2 regions of the Priestia sp. ST2 genome follow, and region 1 is predicted to be linked to the other one. Evidence: a T-box and tRNA genes for the amino acid it is inferred to sense, from the RefSeq annotation. Region 1 holds a T-box; the other holds one or more tRNA genes.
What was found. A T-box is a leader RNA that pairs with one kind of tRNA and senses whether it is charged. The one in region 1 lies ahead of trpS (tryptophan--tRNA ligase), so its partner is inferred to be a tRNA-Trp.
Positions count from the first base shown of each region.

Region 1 (9,008 bases):
TTTCTTTAGGAATTTTTGGAAGTTGCTGCATAGTTACTCTCCTTTCTTAGCACCTGTAAGTTTAATTCGAGGGTCAATGAATCCGTATGCAATATCTACAAGCAAGATACAAAAAAGTAGTAAAATACTGTAGAACACCGTTACGCCCATAATCGTTGTATAATCTCGGTTTGAGATACTGAGTACAAAGTGTGAACCTAATCCCGGGATACCAAATATTTTTTCAATAACAAAGCTACCTGTTAAAATCCCTGCTACTAAAGGTCCCATATAGGATACGACTGGAAGCATCGCATTTCGCATGGCGTGCTTAACTGTAATCACGCCTCTGCTTAAACCTTTTGCTTTCGCTGTACGAATATAATCATTGCTTAATACTTCAAGCATACTCGAACGAGTTAATCGTGCGATAAACGCCATAGGGGTTGAAGCAAGCGCGAGAGCTGGTAACACCGTGTGTGCCCAAGATTCCCAGCGTGCAACCGGAAAAATTTGTAGTTTCATAGCCAGAACGTATTGTAATACCGCTGCCATGATAAAACTCGGAACTGAGATTCCTAGAACTGCAATAACCATCGCCGTATAATCTTGCCACTTATTATGTTTTAAAGCAGCAATAACACCAAGTACTACACCAATAGCAATTGCTATTAAAATAGCTTCCATCCCTAGCATGAATGAAACAGGGAATCCGCCGTTAATCAAATCATTTACCGTTTGGCCTTTATATTTGAAAGATGGACCAAAATCCCACTTTAAAATTGATGTTAAATAATCAAAGTACTGATGGTACCAAGGCTGGTCTAAACCGTAATACTGATTTAGATTTTTTTGAATTTCAGGGGGAAGCTGCTTTTCTGATGTGAATGGACCTCCTGGAACAGCACGCATTAAGAAAAAGGTCGCTGTTACGATCAGCCATAATGATAGAAACATATAAATAAGTCGTTTTCCTATATATTTGAACACCCTGACACACCTCCATATTTTTACAAAATCCGCGCACAAGAAAGAAAAGTATATGGAGCACCAGGCCCCATATACCCTTTGTCACAATTGATGTTACTTACTCAAAATGAGCCCACTTAATCTGAATGTCTCCAAGTCCAGACATCACAACATCTTTCAGCTGCTTGTCTTGTACCCAAGCGTTTGTGTAGAAGTAGATTGGTGCCACTGGCATTTCATCCATAAAGATACCTTCTGCTTTTTTCAACATTTCCAGACGTTTTTTAGGATCTGTTTCTTTTTGAGAGTCAATTAATAACTTTTTATATTCTGGGTTTTCCCAGTTTGTATCATTATTTCCGCCTTTTTTATCACGGAACAATTCTAAGAAGTTGATTGGGTCGTTAAAATCTCCTAACCAGCCCATACGTCCAACTTGATAATCTCCTTGGTGTAACTTTTCAATGTAAACAGCCCACTCAGAGTTGTCTAACTGTACTTTAATGCCAAGGTTTTTCTTCCACATATCTTGAACAGCTTGTGCAATTTTTGCATGTTTTTCATCCGTGTTGTATGAAACCTTAATTGCTGGTAGTTCTGAAGCATCTTTAAGGCCCATTTCTTTCAAGCCTTTTTCTAAATATTCTTTTGCTTTTTTCACATCATTGTCTTTGAAGTAACCTTTTTTGTTATCTTCAAACATTGTTGGTGGTACAGCCGCCATCGCTGGAACTGAACCGTCTTTTGTAATTTGTTCTGTAATACCTTTACGATCAATTGCATAAGCTAATGCTTTACGAATGTTCACGTTGTCTAAAGGTTTTTGTTCTGTATTAAACTTGTACCAGTAAGTACCTGCAATCTCTTGAATGTTTAATGAACCGTCTTTCTTTAATTCAGGAAGTGCATCAGCTGGTAATTGACCAGTAGGCATACCCGCCCAGTCTAATTCACCGTTTTTGAACATTGAAAGTTCAGTGTTGTTATCATTGATCATGTACATTTCAACTTTTTTAAGTTTTACAGCATCTTTATCCCAATAGTTTTCATTAGGAACTAACTCGATTTTGTCATTATGTTTCCAAGCTTTAAGCTTGAAAGGACCGTTTGACGTATAGTTTTCGCCTGCATTTGTGTACCATTTTTCATTTGATTCAGCAATTTTCGTATTCACTGGGAAGTACGTATAGAAAGCTGTTAATTCTAAGAAATATGGCGTTGGGTTTTCTAATGTTACTTCAAGCGTTTTATCATCTGTTGCTTTAACCGCAACATCATCTAATGAACCTTTTCCTTCATTAGCAGCTTGTGCATTTTTAACATAGTATAATTGATATGCATATTGAGATTCGTTTTTAGGATCTAACGCCCATTTCCATGCATATTCGAAATCTTTTGCTGTTACAGGGTCACCATTTGACCATTTTGCATCGTCGCGAATTGTAAACGTATATTTAGTTTGATCATCGCTGACCTTCACATCTTTCGCCATTGCATTTTCAGGTTTTCCATCTTTACCGATACGAGTTAAACCCTCAAATGTTTGTAATAATACGTTTGATGACGTTGAATCATTAGCTAAGCCTGGGTTTAATGAAAAAGGCTCAGTTTTAATGTTTACGCGAAGCTCTTGCTCTTTTTTCTTTTCGCCGCCATCACTGCTAGCATTTTCACTGCCACCAGATTCTTTGTTAAATCCACATGCAGCTAAAAACAAGCTCATTACAAGCAGCAAACTGAAAAGAATCGACAACCTTTTCTTCATTGCGTGTTACCCCCTATTAAATTTTGTTTGTGTGGCAACCATATTTTTTTGATATGTACTAATTTCTTAATCCTCTTTCAATACAAAATAATCAGTTATTTTTTCACGTAGTAGAGCATTAAAGACCTCACTGCAAAATTATTCTTCTACTCTATGAAACTGTCATCAATTGTTTACATGCTGTAAATCCAATGTATGCGCTTAATATGTAGAAGACTCATTCATTACAAAATTCGCTAATTGAAACAAAACATTGTCTATTTTGTGTTTTCTGAAAAATTAAGAAATTGTAATACCTTTGTAAAAAATATGTTTGTTACGCCTATTATAAATATTTTAAAAATTTATTGCAATACTATTATTTAATGGTATTTTTTTGTCATGAGGGAAAAAACCTTATCTTATAAGGATTGTGCCTACTTGTCAGACTTCTAAAATCTTTTTTGTAGTATAGGTATTACGATAGTATTACAAAGCCATTAGAAATATTAAATAAAAGATTTTTACCAAATCCTCCACCAAATTTTCATTAAGAAATGCTTTAATTAAAAGGTTCTTGTCTTTTTTTGCCGCTGAAAAATTCCAGTAAATTGTCTTATAAAACTTTTTAGCGATAAGATGTTTAAATTCCTGCTTTTTCGCGTTATAATAACGAATAACTATATAATTAAAGCTGTGAAAAAGAGTAGTATGCAGAATTTTCATTTTTAGAGAGTTTGTGGCTGGTGAGAACAAACATTGAAACCTGCAGAATGGACTTTGGAGCTTTCAAGTGCAAAGCTTGAACGTTGACCTCAACGTTACATGAATAAAGATAGTTCACAATTATGTGTGCTAATTAGGGTGGCAACGCGGTCCATTCGCCCCTAGCTTATGCTAGGAGCGGATGGGCCTTTTTATGTTGTATCCGTAAATTAGCATCATATATGTGCAGATGAAAGGAAGATTTGATGAAAACAATTTTTTCAGGTATTCAACCAAGCGGTACAATCACTTTAGGTAACTACATTGGAGCGATGAAGCAATTTGTTGAACTTCAACATGACTATAACTGTCATTTTTGTATTGTAGATCAGCATGCAATTACAACGCCTCAAGATCGTTTAGCACTTCGTAAAAACATTCGAGGCCTTGCTGCTCTGTATGTAGCGGTAGGAATTGATCCAGCAAAATCGACTTTATTTATTCAATCGGAAGTGCCTGCCCACACAGAAGCGGGATGGATGTTACAGTGCGTAGCGTATATCGGTGAACTTGAACGTATGACTCAGTTTAAAGATAAGTCCGCTGGAAAAGAAGCAGTATCAGCAGGATTACTAACTTATCCTCCATTAATGGCAGCGGATATTCTTTTATACAACACCGATTTGGTTCCAGTTGGTGAAGATCAAAAGCAGCATTTAGAATTAACGCGTGACTTAGCTGAGCGCTTTAACAAAAAATACAATGATATCTTCACTATTCCTGAAGTACGTATTCCAAAAGTGGGCGCACGCGTCATGTCTCTTCAAGATCCTACGAAAAAAATGAGCAAGTCCGATCCAAACCAAAAAGCTTTCATTACGCTTTTGGATGACGCTAAAACAATTGAAAAGAAAATCAAAAGTGCCGTAACGGATTCAGAAGGTATTGTTCGCTACGATAAAGAAAATAAGCCAGGTATTTCAAACTTATTAAGTATTTATTCAATCCTAGCCAATAAATCGATCGAAGACATTGAAGCGATGTACGAAGGCAAAGGTTATGGTGACTTTAAAGCTGACACAGCCAAAGTGGTAGCTGAAGCACTTGCTCCAATTCAAAAAAGATATTATGAATTAGTTGATTCTAGCGAGCTAGATGATATTTTAGATCAAGGTGCCGATAAAGCAAATGCAACGGCTAATAAAATGCTTCGCAAAATGCGAAACGCAATGGGAATTGGCCGTAAACGTTAAAAAAAACGACTGCTATGCAGTCGTTTTTTTTAATTAACTTTTGGCTCTTGTTCAATTTCCCAAAGTTTTTCAAAGAAAGGTTGTCCTTTTACTAAGCGCTCGCATAATAATTTATGCTTCGGTGACCACCCTGACTTCGTTTCATCGTATAGCTGACTCCACACGTCTTGAAACGGCATCTCTTGAATGTCTTCGTACTTCGTTGGATTCCACTCCGTGTACCAGTAGCGGATTTGAGCTGTATTTTTTGTTGTATGTAGCTGATCAAGTGCCATAAATAACAGCTGTTTTAGCTGACGTTCTTTACGTGTTAGTCCTCTCATCGTTTCAGGAGACGGTGAAAGAATATGATGCTCTTTTTTATTCAGCTCGTCTTCACTGAACTTATATTCTAGCTCTTCTTGATCCGCAATCATCTCATAGACTAACTGTTCCTGTCTTGGAATTAAGCGGCTTTTTCGAATTGGAATATGATATCCCATCGTATCAATTGCTAAAATATTCGTTCCATCTGTAACAATAAAACAATATTCAACCTGCGTGCGTTCATGATTTTTCCGAATGTATGCTTTCTGATAGACATCTTGTAGTAGTTGTTGAGGTAGCTCGGAAAGATCATTTTCAATGTAATGAAATAAAAGCGGATTTACTTTTAATAACGGTGCTTGATCGAGCAGTTCTACACAATCGTCTTTTCTCCACTCATGGAAATGACACACATTATAACCGTTTTCTTCGCCTTCAAACCAATTAACCCATACATCATGAAGATATAGCATAATTTACCCCTCACTTACTATCTGTTTGTTATCCATCAGTATAGGCAGAGAAAGGAATTTTTATTCCAAATGATGTTATTTTTCTAAAAATTAATTGTAAAATGCCTTCGTTTTTGGCTATTATTCAAATGCACTTGTTTCGAAGCTCAGATATAACGCCAGTGCTAATGATTGCTAAAGGCTTCATGAGCTATATTCACACCTATAAGCAAAAAAAATCCGAGTTTCTTCTATAGTAATAGGTTTGTCAGGAGGTCTGACAAACCTAAAAAAATCTATCACACTTTTGTGATAGATTTTTAACGAAGAGATTTGGGATTCAAAGCATCTTTTAATCCTTCACCAATGAAGTTGATAGCTAGGATCGTAAATGTAATAGCTAAACCTGGCGGAACCCACATCCAAGGCTTATTCTGCAGCACATCTGATTCCCTTGCTTCTGTCAGCATATTCCCCCAGCTTGGCGTATCAGCCGGCACGCCAAAACCGATAAAGCTAATCGCTGACTCAAACACAATAAGGATCGCCATCTGCAAACTGGCTTGAACCACAATTGTTGAAAACACATTTGGCAGCAAATGTTTAAAGATGATTTTAAACGGGCTGCACCCAATCGAAACGGCTGAAAGCACATATTCATTTTCTTTTTCAGCCAAGATTTTGCTTCGAACCAGCCGGGCCGTACTTCCCCAGCTTAAGAAACTAACAACTAGGATGAGCGTCCAAACGCCTGAGATCTTTCCAATTAGGATTGTATTTAACACTACAACGAAAACAATTAGCGGAAAGTTTAATACAAAGTCTGTAAAACGCATTAAGAATTGATCCACTTTGCCTCCGTAATAACCCGCAATCGAACCAATAAAAGTTCCGATTAAAATAACGAGTGTTGTACAAGCAACTCCAATCAGTAACGAAGTTCTTCCTCCATACAATGTACGTGCAAATACGTCTCGTCCATTTGTATCCGTTCCAAACCAATGCTCACTAGAAGGCGCTGCATTCATCGCCATATAGTCGATACGTGTAATATCTGCTTTTGTAAGCAGCGGTGCAAAAATGGCAAGAAGCGTAATCACAATCATGAAAGCTAAACTTATCATGGCTAGTTTATTTTTAACAAACTTCTTTCGCGCAATCGCCCATGGAGAAAGGTTTTTAGGAGCTTTCATATTCACTTCTGGCTGTACATCTTTTTTCGTTACAATTTCCATACTTTCTCCTCCTAATCCAAACGAATACGCGGATCTGCTACGCCGTATAACAAATCAGCAACCAGATTCCCAACCAGTGTTAAAATTGAAAACAACATTGTAAGCGACATCATAACTGAGTAGTCACGAGTTGCTACAGAGTCAACAAACAATTTTCCAATTCCTGGATACGTAAAGATCGTCTCTGTAATGATAGAACCGCTAATGATTGTTACAAGATCAAATCCTAAAAACGTAATAAGCGGAATCATTGAGTTGCGTAAGATATGAACATTATAAATTTTAGATTCTTTTGTCCCTTTTGCTCTAGCAGTGCGCACAAAATCTTTGCGACTGTTTTCAATAATATCATTGCGCAAAAACTGGGTATACTGCGCGGTCGACATCAAGCCAAGAATCAGCGCGGGTAATATAACGTGATGAATTCTACTTTGAATAAATTCCCATGATCCCTCTTTCAATCCTACTTCAACAGAACCGCTAAACGGAAACCAACCTAACTGAAAGGAAAATAAATAAATGCCTACGATCCCTGCAATAAACGATGGAACCGCTAATGCAAAGTAATTATATCCTGCAATAAAGTTATCTGCTAAGGTATACGGTTTTCTTCCTGCATACATACCTAAAATAAATGCAAACACATACGTAATCAAAAGCGAAGTCAAAGCTAAAAAGATAGTATTAGGCATACGCTCTAAAATAATATCTAATGTCGGTAACTTATGAGTTGTTGACTTTCCTAAATCTCCTTGTGCCACTCCCTTTACCCAGTTCCAATATTGAACGTAGATAGGATCGTTATATCCTAGCTTATCACGCATTTCCTCAATGTATTTTGGATCTGTATTACTAGGGTTGATTTCTCCCCCAAAAGGGTCCCCTGGCATCATTTTTGCCAGGGAAAACACAACAAAGGAGATCAGAATCAACATTGGAATCATCCCTAAAATACGTCTTAGTGAGTATTGCAGCATGGTTGACTCTCCTTTACATGTAAAATACTTATTCCGTTACAGACCATTTCTCCGGATCTACAACTACCGTTGATGGATCTAGAGTTACGTTTTTCACACGCTTATTCACAGCATAAATATTGATATTTTCCCATAAAGGAAGTGCTGGCAGCTGCTCATTAAAGAATTTTTGCCATTTTACATATACATCTTTACGGTATTTATCATCAAATGATTTTTCACTCAAACCGTCTTTAAGCATTTCATCAGATTCCTTATTTACCCAACGGCCATAGTTCCATTCAGCATCAGAGCTCCATAATCCTGTAGGATCTGGATCGGAACCAGTGTCCCAAGAACCAAAGAATGCTTCTAACGCCTTATCGTCGTTATCTTTCATTTCATTGTACAAGTTAAATTCAACAAGTGAACCCGTTGCTAATTTTGTTTTAATACCAATATCATTCCATGCTTGCATAATAGCCTTCGCACGACCCTCGAAGTTGGCTGGACCAGCATAGTGACCGAATGAAATCGTAAATGGTTTTCCGTTTGGATCTTCTACAAAACCGTCATTATTCTTGTCTTTATAACCAGCTTCAGCTAATAATTTTTTAGCTTTTTCAGGACTATACTTGTACTTTGTTAAATCTTTTTGGTCAGCAGCAATCCAGAATACAGACGGAATAACTGTGTTAGAAACAACCGCTTTGTCGTTCATAAATGCTTTTACCATTGCTTTTCTATCTATTGCATAAAGCAATGCTTGACGAAGTTTTAGATCTTTGAACTTTTCGTAATCATCTACGTTTTTACCAGCTTTTTGATCACGATGTCCAAATCGTAGACCAATATACGAATAACTAGTTGATTTCCCTTCCAAAAAGTCTAAGTTTTCTGCTTTTTCAACTTGCCCTAGATCAGCTGGGCGAACATCCATAATGTCGACATCGCCTTTTTTCAATGCTCCGGCGGAAACAGATGGATCCAGTACTTTTACAACAACACCATCAAGGTGAGGTTTACCTTTCCAATAATCATCATTACGTTCCATTTGGACATATTCACTTGCTACTACTTTTTTCACTTTAAACGGTCCAACACCAATAGGCTCTTTACGAACTTGTTTGGACTCTGCAAGATCTTTTACAGCAATTCCTTCGTAATACTTTTTCGGCATTGGATACGGCCATAGATTGTCTAAGTTATTTACACGAACTTCTTTAAACGTTACTTTAAATGTTTGTGGATCTACTACTTCAACTCCGGAAATAGAATCCGCTTTGCCGTCGTGATATTCTTGAGCGCCTTTAATGTGCTCAACGTTTACATAGCGTGGACCTGTATAGTCTTTATCGGCAATCGTTTCATACGTATATTTAAAATCATCTGCAGTTAATGGATCTCCG
Region 1 is NZ_JBVVNT010000003.1:869,660-878,667, forward strand. It holds gene AC0KUU_RS16780 (ABC transporter permease) at 1-31, opposite strand, end outside; gene AC0KUU_RS16785 (ABC transporter permease) at 34-969, opposite strand; gene AC0KUU_RS16790 (peptide ABC transporter substrate-binding protein) at 1,067-2,713, opposite strand; T-box leader at 3,380-3,584, shown strand; gene trpS (tryptophan--tRNA ligase) at 3,661-4,650, shown strand; gene AC0KUU_RS16800 (YjbA family protein) at 4,680-5,429, opposite strand; gene opp4C (oligopeptide ABC transporter permease) at 5,729-6,643, opposite strand; gene opp4B (oligopeptide ABC transporter permease) at 6,655-7,620, opposite strand; gene opp4A (oligopeptide ABC transporter substrate-binding protein) at 7,649-9,008, opposite strand, start outside.

Region 2 (9,008 bases), on a different contig from region 1:
TCATTCCATTCTTATTTTAAAAGGTATAGAAGTTAAAAAAGTAAGAATCCTAATAAAAACAGAACGATAAGAATGGAAAGGGATTGTGACAGGAAATATGCTAATAAACATACTAATAATGATTGTCGTATTGTACTTCATATATGTATTCGTAACTGCAGTGGTACTGTTTTATGTCCCTTTACACAAGGGAAAAGACTTAAAAGTAATGAATACTGAGAATTTTTACGGGAAGAAAGAATCCACAGATCGAGTTATGCTTTTAGAAAATGGTTATTTTTCAGGGCTTGTTCGGATGCAGATGATTCAAGAAGCGAGGCATACAATTGATATTGCATACTTTTCCATCGGTAAAGGCCGTTCTTCGGATTTACTTATGGGCGCTTTATTCGAAGCTGCGGATCGAGGTATACGTATTCGCGTGTTGTTAGATGGGATCGCTCATGGGTTAAAAGGCAAGAGGAAAAATGTTCTTTATGCTCTAGCTTTCCACAATAATATTGAATTAAAGTACTATGAGCCCTTTACTATTTTTAAACCTTGGACATGGCATAACCGTCTTCACGATAAAATAATAGTAGTCGATGGCCAATTAGGTATTAGTGGAGGACGAAATATTGGAGATAAATACTTGGCTAGTCAACCAAATAAAAATTTTGTCTATGACCGTGATGTACTGATTTATAACACAAAGCAAGAAAGTCATAGTGTCATTCTCTCAATGGAGAAGTATATAGAAAAATTATGGAATCATCCGTATACACGAAAAGCTTTTCCAAAGCCCAAGAAAACTAAACAATTTCGCGGTCTTTCAGGAAAAAAATTATTGATAGATCAATACGAAGAGGCCAAAAAAGTAAACGAACCTTTTGTCCATCCTTATATTGTATGGAGAGAAGCAACGATGCCTACAAGAAAGATTTCTTTTATTACAAATCCTATTCAACGAATAAATAAAAGCCCTTTTATATGGAAAACATTTATTAAGCTTTCCCAGCAAGCTGAAAAATCCATTGTTGTTCAAAGCCCTTATATCGTACCAACAAAAGAAATGGAACAGTATATAGATAAGCAAGTAAAACCAAAAGTGCAAAGAATTATTTTAACTAATTCTATTACATCCACTCCAAATGCTATGGCTTTTTCTGCATACTTGGGAGTGAAGAATCGCGTTATAAAAGCTGGTTCGAAGCTTTATGAATATCAAAAGCCCTATTCAATTCACGGGAAATCTGTTGTTTATGATCAGCGTTTAAGTGCAGTTGGTTCTTTTAACTTAGATTCACGCTCTGCATTTTTAAATACTGAATCCATGGTTATGATAGATAGTGAAGAATTTGCAGCCGAGTTAACAGGAGCTATTGAAACTAAAATTTCTCACAGTATGCTTGTGGGGAATGAGGGAGAACCTGTGGATGTTAATACGGATTCTCAAAAAAACGTGCCTCCCGTAAAATCTGCACTCCTACATATTCTTTCGGTCTTTACACGATTTTGGAGACATTTTGTATAGTACTGTGTTACAGCAGAGTCTTTAAAAACAAATAGCGGAGATTAAAGAGGACTGCAGCTGGTGAAGGGAATGTGTAAAAAACTGTGATATGCCTCACAGTTTTTTTGAAACCCCTAGTACTAGTTATGATTCATCAAAAGACCTATTGACGAAATTCCATATATGTTTTATTATGATATAGCGTCGTTGATAAACGAGGTTCTTTTGAAGAAATCATTTCTAGGGGCATAGTTTAAAGGTAGAACTACGGTCTCCAAAACCGTCAGTGTGGGTTCGATTCCTACTGCCCCTGCCATTTTGGAGTTATTTTTTAATTTACACGCGGGTGTGGCGGAATTGGCAGACGCGCTAGACTTAGGATCTAGTGTCTTATGACGTGGGGGTTCAAGTCCCTTCACCCGCATCTTTACTTTCATATACGCGCGGAAGTAGTTCAGTGGTAGAACACCACCTTGCCAAGGTGGGGGTCGCGAGTTCGAACCTCGTCTTCCGCTTCTTTTCAAAAGCAGTTTGCATGTGCAAACTGCTTTTTTTGTTGTAGAAATAAAGAGTTTTATGATGCTGTTTTTAATCAGAAGTATTTTATTAAAACAGCACTGTCTATACGTGTTGCTTTCGTGAATATACACATAATATTGGGGTTACATTAAAAGCTAATGAACGATACGTGAAGACATCTAATATGGTGTTTAAGATAGGGGAGAGTCCTATGGAATCTAGTTGGTTTTCAATTATACCGTTTTTAATTGTTATTCCCATAGCTATTTTCACGAAACAAGTGCTGCCAGGGTTGTTTTTAGGCTTATTAGTAGGCGCTTATTTGATTGACCATTCGATTATCGGAGGTGTTGAAAAGCTACTTCACTACGTTGTACAAGCTCTTAGAAATAAAAGTAATATAGAAATCGTCGTCTTTTTATACGCGTTTTCAGGGCTCATCGGAATGATTAAGATGGCTGGAGGAGTTAAAGGTTTTGTGGAAACAGCTGCTGAAAGAATTGATACAAGAAAAAAAGCCCTTATTTTAACCTATGTTTCAACCATTGGAACATTCAGTGCTCCCACATTTCGTTTTGTTACAATCGCGCCCATCATGAGAGCGCTGCTGAAAAAAGTGAAAATGACGACAGCAGAGCTAGGGTTCGTTATTGAAACAACTGCTACTCCTGTTATCGTCTTAATTCCTGTGGCAACGGCATTTGTAGGATATATGGTATCCATCATTCAAATGGCGATTGATCATCAAGGTATAAAACAAGACGCTTATTCTTTGTTTATTCAAAGCATTCCTTATAATTTTTTTTCGATTGTGATTATTTTAGTAGGGATTTATTTAAGCTTTTTTCATCATTCAACATCTACAGCTCCTATGAAGCTTGAGGAAGAAGACGAAAAAGATTGGCATGATTGTCATCCTTGCGTATCGAAGGATTTGCCTTCCAAGCCTTGGAATCTGTTAGTGCCTTTACTTGTCGTGATTTCACTCACCTTACTTTTAACATGGTGGAGTGGACATCATAAGAGTCACACCTTTTTTGAAGCATTTATTAAAGCAGACGTGCTAGAAGCGATGGTAGTAGCTTTAATTATGACTACGTTAATTACCCTCATTTTTTTCTTGTTTCAGCGCTTTACATTACAGAATTTGCTTAATGGTTTTATCACAGGAGGCAATGACTTAATGTCCGTTATTCTGCTGTTATCGGTAGTATGGGGATTATCCGCTGTTACAGAAGACTTGGGTTTTTCCAATTTCGTGACGGCACATTCTAAGTGGATTCCTCAAATGTTTGTCACTCCTTTTATGTTTGTGTTTGGAGCTGCTATTTCTTACTTTATCGGGTCTGCTTGGGGGACGTGGGGAATTTTAATGCCGCTTGGCGTATCGCTTGCAAGTTCTGCAGATCTTTCTTTGCCGTTGATTATCGGTGCCGTATTTGCAAGCGGTTCATTTGGAGCGTTTTCTTCGCCTTTAAGCGACGATACGAATACCATCGCCAAAATATTAGATTTATCTGTTATTGAATATGCCAAGTATAAATTAAAGCCCGCTCTAATTGCAGCGGGAATAACAGTTGCTTTTTATCTTGTGGTATCTTTCTTGTTTTGAATGAGGGAAATAGCCATCTAGTATCAACTTTTCATTTTTTTCAGCTTAAAGTATGCATACAGCCCTAATGATAGGCACACTAGCATGATACAAGTAAGCGGAAATAAGATGGTATTAATAAAATGATCATAAAACCATATATACACGAACATCACCTCGATAATTTTAACGCTATTTTTTCTATTTATTAGAGATATACTATCTGTGCTGCTTCTTCCTATTTTTCAAAAAGGCGATAATCAAAAGCAGTATAGGTACGATAGCAAAAAGAGGCATATGTAAAAGAAATCTCGCTACGTGTAGCCCTTCATAAAGATGTTCTTGAAAATTACTAGCGATTGTAATCGACAAAAACAACACAATGATGCCTAAAGGATACACTAGACGGGAAGGAGATTTAATTTTAAATAAAGTAGCTGTACCTATGATAGAGGCATAAAACAAGATGCTAACTTTAAAATAAATCCCAATAACCATAGCAAACATAAAAAATACATCGAGACGCTCTAAAAAATCAGCTACTTGAATCGTTTGAACAGTACTAAGAAGAGGGAACTGTGATCTTGTCGTCAAATCAACCCCAAGCACGCTAATGTTAATGATCATCGTAATAATTAAATTAATTCCGCTTAATCCCGTTGCGCATAGCATGGTGACACTTGCTTTTTTGGGGTTGCTTAAATAAGGAAGAAGCATGGTAAATACAATAGCTTCTGTGAAAGGGAAATACAGCGTTTCAGTTAAAGCAACTTTGGCCACAGGAAGTATTCCTTCTTTTAATACCGGCTGTAAGTTCTTAAAATCAATTAATCCCGAGCTAATAATCAAGATGAAGCCTGCAACAGCTAGAAAATACATGAAAATAAACAGAAGCTCTCCTGATCTGGCTATCGCTTCAATACCTTTTCGAGTTATATAGATAATGACCAGCATCAATAAGGCATTAGCAATAAATAAAGGCGTATCGGGATAGGCAAAAGTAAGAAGCATCTCTCCGAAATCTCTTAGAACTCGTGATGCATCGTATAAAAAATAGACAATATATATGAATGCAAGAAGTGTTCCAAGTGCCTTCCCTAAAATTTTCTGCATATATTCTGTAGGCAGGAGGTCCGGATAGTAGGAATAGAGCTTATGATAGACTAAGAAGAAAAAAAAGCTGCACAGCATTCCAATTAAAATAGCTAGCCATGCATCTTGCTTCGCTCGCATTGCAAGAGGAACTAATAAAGCACTTCCCAGCTCGAATAAAACCATGAGAATAAATAATTGAGTGGCGCTAATTTTTGCTTTTTCCATATAGCCAGAACCTCCTGACCTCAGTTTTGTTTTTCTTTTAGGCTAGAGAGAAATGATTTATTGCGCAGACCTGTTCGGCGAATGTAAGCTTCTACCGTAACGTCTACATTTAATTTTGGAAAATAAACGTCATCCCATTCTGATTTGAGTTTTTCCCATTGATTAGGCCGCGTGCGTTCCAGCGCTTCTCCAAACCCGAAGATGTCAACTTTGTCTGTCTGAGCTTGTTTAATAGCTGTTTGTAATTCTTTTTTTATTTCTTTACCTGCTGCTTTTTCCATTTTTTTGATGACAGCAGGTTGACGTGTATCAACAGGGACCTCCACTTCTCCAAGATCGCCTTCTACGCGAGTGTGAACGGACGCATAAGGTTTTCCTTTTATCATTTTTACAGATACATCCGTTTTTTGACGAACTGTTTGATAGGCAAGCGCTTCTTTTTTTCCTTTCCAATCTACATTAATATCGGTTCCTTGTATTTTATCAAGAATCCAAACGCTGCCTCTAGCTGGACTATTGTACAACCAGTCGATTAACTTTCCATTTTTAAAAACAGCAATGCCAGAAGCACGAAGGGTAGCTTCTGGTGCGCTTTGCTGGAGGTTATCTAATTTTTCTGCTTGTTGAGGATTTCCAACTAAACGAAAACCCGAGACTAGTGCTTCTCCTCCTGGAGATTCGAGAGATCTCATCACTTCTTGAAAGGAAACCTTTAGGTTTTCTCCCCATTTTCTTTGAGTGAACTCCAGCGTTTTCATAATTTTGTTTGCTGGAATTTTATCGACAGGCGTTAGTGCTTTTACCAAATCAGCAGCACTTGACTGGTTTGCGATTACTAAGGAAGTCGTAATTCGAAATTCAGGATCGCGATCAATAGAATCAATAAGAATGTTAATTCCTTCTTCACGCGCTAGTTTTTCTCCGATCACGATTAAGTTTGTATGGGCATAATAAAGTCTTCGGGAAATTCTAGCCGAAGCGCGTCTGCTTGCTTCAACTAAATTATCACCGGAAGCAGCATAGATCGTAACAGGCGGACTTTGGGTGCCGCCGCCTCCCTGTAAGCCAGCTACGTTTCCTGGGTTAATAATTTGAAAGGTAAGCTCATACCGCCCATCTTTCGTTTTGTCAATGCCCATTGCCGATACAAACGCAAGATCCGTTAACTCTTTTTTACTCCAGCAGCTAGTAAGCAATACCATCATTATGGTCATTATCAGTAAAAATAAACTTTTACGTTTCATTTTGATCATCTTCTTCCATTTCCTGGTTAACCATACCTCTTGAAGAAGGAGGCTCAGGCTTTTGATGTTTGCTTTGACGAACTTTGTTATCACTAATTAATTTAGGTCTTCTTCTCATCGTCCACCAAGGTAACCGCAGCAAGGTATCTTCATTGCTTGCAGGAATAAAGGGTGCTAATGGCGTCATGTAAGGAACACCAAATGAACGTAAGCTGCACAGGTGTCCAACCCCCATTAAAAGAATAAGGATAATGCCATAGAAACCGAATGTAGCCGCTCCTAGTATAAATAAAAAACGAATTAATCGCGCTGAAATAGCCATATCGAAAGACGGCGTTGCAAAGCTAGCAATAGCTGTAATCGATACGATAATAACCATAGCTGGTGAGACGATCCCCGCTTGAACCGCTGCTTGCCCAATAACAAGAGCTCCGACGATCGATACGGCAGAGCCGATAGCTTTTGGTAAACGAATCCCTGCTTCACGCAAAATTTCAAAGGTGACTTCCATAAAAAAAGCTTCCACAAACGCGGGAAATGGAACGGATTCTCGCTGTGCCGCAAGAGCTACAATAAGCGTCGTGGGTACCATCTCTTGATGAAATGTCGTAACCGCCACATACGTAGCAGGAGCGATAAGTGAAATCATAAACATAAACACCCGCAAAAGACGAATGGACGTCGCAATATCAAAGCGTGCGTAGTAATCTTCAGCCGATTGGAAAAATTGAATGAACAACGCTGGAGCAATAAGTACAAAAGGAGTTCCATCCACAAAAATAGCAATTCTTCCTTCCAAAAGGTTACCTGCCACCACGTCAGGTCTTTCTGTATTATAAATAGTTGGAAAAGGAGTGACCGTTTGATCTTCAATTAGCTGCTCAACATAACCTGATTCCAAAATACTATCAATATCAATGTTTTTTAATCGCTTTCGAATTTCTTTTACAACTTTATCGTTTGCGATGCCATGAATATACATAAGAGTGACATCCGTTTTAGTTACCCGGCCAATCTTCATCGACTCTAGCCATAAGTCAGGTGTTTTAATAATTCGGCGCACCATGGCTAAGTTTGTGCCAATAGACTCAGTAAAGGCACCTTTTGGTCCCCGCACTACCATTTGGGTAGTAGATTCTGCAATGGCACGCTTTTCACCGCCTTGTGTACTCACGCTGAGTACGCGGTTTATGCCGTCGACAATAAGAAGGCTGTCTCCTGACATCAAAGAAGAAAGTAAATCATTCCAGTTGTCTGCAAACGATACGTTGCCGATTGTTACGATGTCTTCGGAAATTAACTCTAATGCGTTTTGATCGTTTAGGTCATTTTTTTGATTATCTTTCATAAGAGACTGCAGTAAGTAATCTTGAATAGCCTGATTATCTACAATCCCTTCTATGTAGACGATAGCAGCAGCCAAGCTGTTATTGACGCCTATTTTAAAATGACGAATCACAATATCTGAGCTGTTTCCAGTTTTCTCTTTAATGAGGGTAAGGTTCTCAGACAGCAGATTCTTAAGAGAAGAAGCTGTTTGTTCGCTACTTGTTTGATCTGACTGAGGTGGAAGTTTATTTTTAGATTGTTGATTTTTAAAGAACGAAGGCATAAATGAAAACACCCTTACTATAGTTTTTATTAATTTGACCAAAAACCGTATAATTATGTAATTTTTAACAAAATATCTTTTGCATGACGGTAAATGAAAATGACGACCCTATGAGGTAAGTAATGTTTAGGTGAGGAGGGAAAATGATGAAAATTATTGGGGTTAGCCTGCTGCTATTTGGATCTGTGATCGCTCTTTCTGTAGGAATTGATCTTTTTCAAGGAACGAACGTACTGCAGGCACTATACAATGCTTTAAGCCCGTTTCGTGTAATGGAAGTGGCCGAATTATTTGTCCTTTTTTCTTTTTTGTTTTTCTTTTTCGCAGAGTCACTTTATCTTGTTTTAAAGAAGCGTCAGCAAAAGCAATAGTAACTTGGTGCAAAGAGGTTTTTATATCTTCACTATCGAAACAAGCGTATAGAAAGATAGCTTTGAGATAGGGGAGAACCACATGAACATTGAGACTGACAGATTACTAATACGCAAATTTAAATATGAAGATTGGCAAGATGTCTACGCATATACATCTGATGCTAATGTCATGAAGTACATACCAGAAGGTATGTTTAGTAAGGATGATGCGAAGAAATTTGTAAATGAAAATATAAAAGAAAATGCTAAAAATTTTCCAGTTGTATTAAAAAACGAAAAAATTCTAATTGGTCATATCGTCTTTTTTAACTATTTTGGGGACCATACTTATGAAATTGGCTGGGTATTTAATTCTCTCTATCATCAGAAAGGATATGCTTCAGAAGCGGCAAAAGCAATAGTGGACTATAGCTTTAACACAATGAAACTGCATCGGATTATTGCTACTTGTCAACCTGAGAATACGTCTTCTTATCGTGTTATGGAGAAGATCGGGATGAGAAGAGAAGGGTATTTTAAAAAATGTATTCCAACTGAAAAAGGATGGTGGGATGAATATTATTACGCAATTTTAAAGGAAGAGTGGAAATGAGCTTTACTTTTACGGAATTACATTTTCTGAGCTGTAAAGACGAAAACAAGCCCAATTTTTAAAAAATGAGCAGAACAGCAAACCAAAACGTCTAGGCAGACATACAATAAGCTATCCATGAGAAACACCCCATGTTTGAACCTTCTTTGTTTTAGCAACAGAAAATTACGTTGAAAGGGAGTGCTTGTATGTCTAATGCTGGATGTGGATTTGGTTCTGGTTTCGCTTTATTAGTTGTATTATTTATTCTATTAGTAATTATCG
Region 2 is NZ_JBVVNT010000002.1:532,015-541,022, reverse strand. It holds gene AC0KUU_RS09180 (phospholipase D-like domain-containing protein) at 119-1,513, shown strand; tRNA gene AC0KUU_RS09175 (tRNA-Trp) at 1,735-1,808, shown strand; tRNA gene AC0KUU_RS09170 (tRNA-Leu) at 1,835-1,916, shown strand; tRNA gene AC0KUU_RS09165 (tRNA-Gly) at 1,936-2,007, shown strand; gene AC0KUU_RS09160 (Na+/H+ antiporter NhaC family protein) at 2,223-3,623, shown strand; gene AC0KUU_RS09155 (GerAB/ArcD/ProY family transporter) at 3,822-4,922, opposite strand; gene AC0KUU_RS09150 (Ger(x)C family spore germination protein) at 4,943-6,166, opposite strand; gene AC0KUU_RS09145 (spore germination protein) at 6,156-7,778, opposite strand; gene AC0KUU_RS09140 (YczF family membrane protein) at 7,925-8,149, shown strand; gene AC0KUU_RS09135 (GNAT family N-acetyltransferase) at 8,232-8,744, shown strand; gene AC0KUU_RS09130 (YjcZ family sporulation protein) at 8,933-9,008, shown strand, end outside.
Region 2: it has a tRNA-Trp gene. The T-box ahead of trpS (tryptophan--tRNA ligase) is inferred to sense a tRNA for this amino acid. The anticodon was not compared.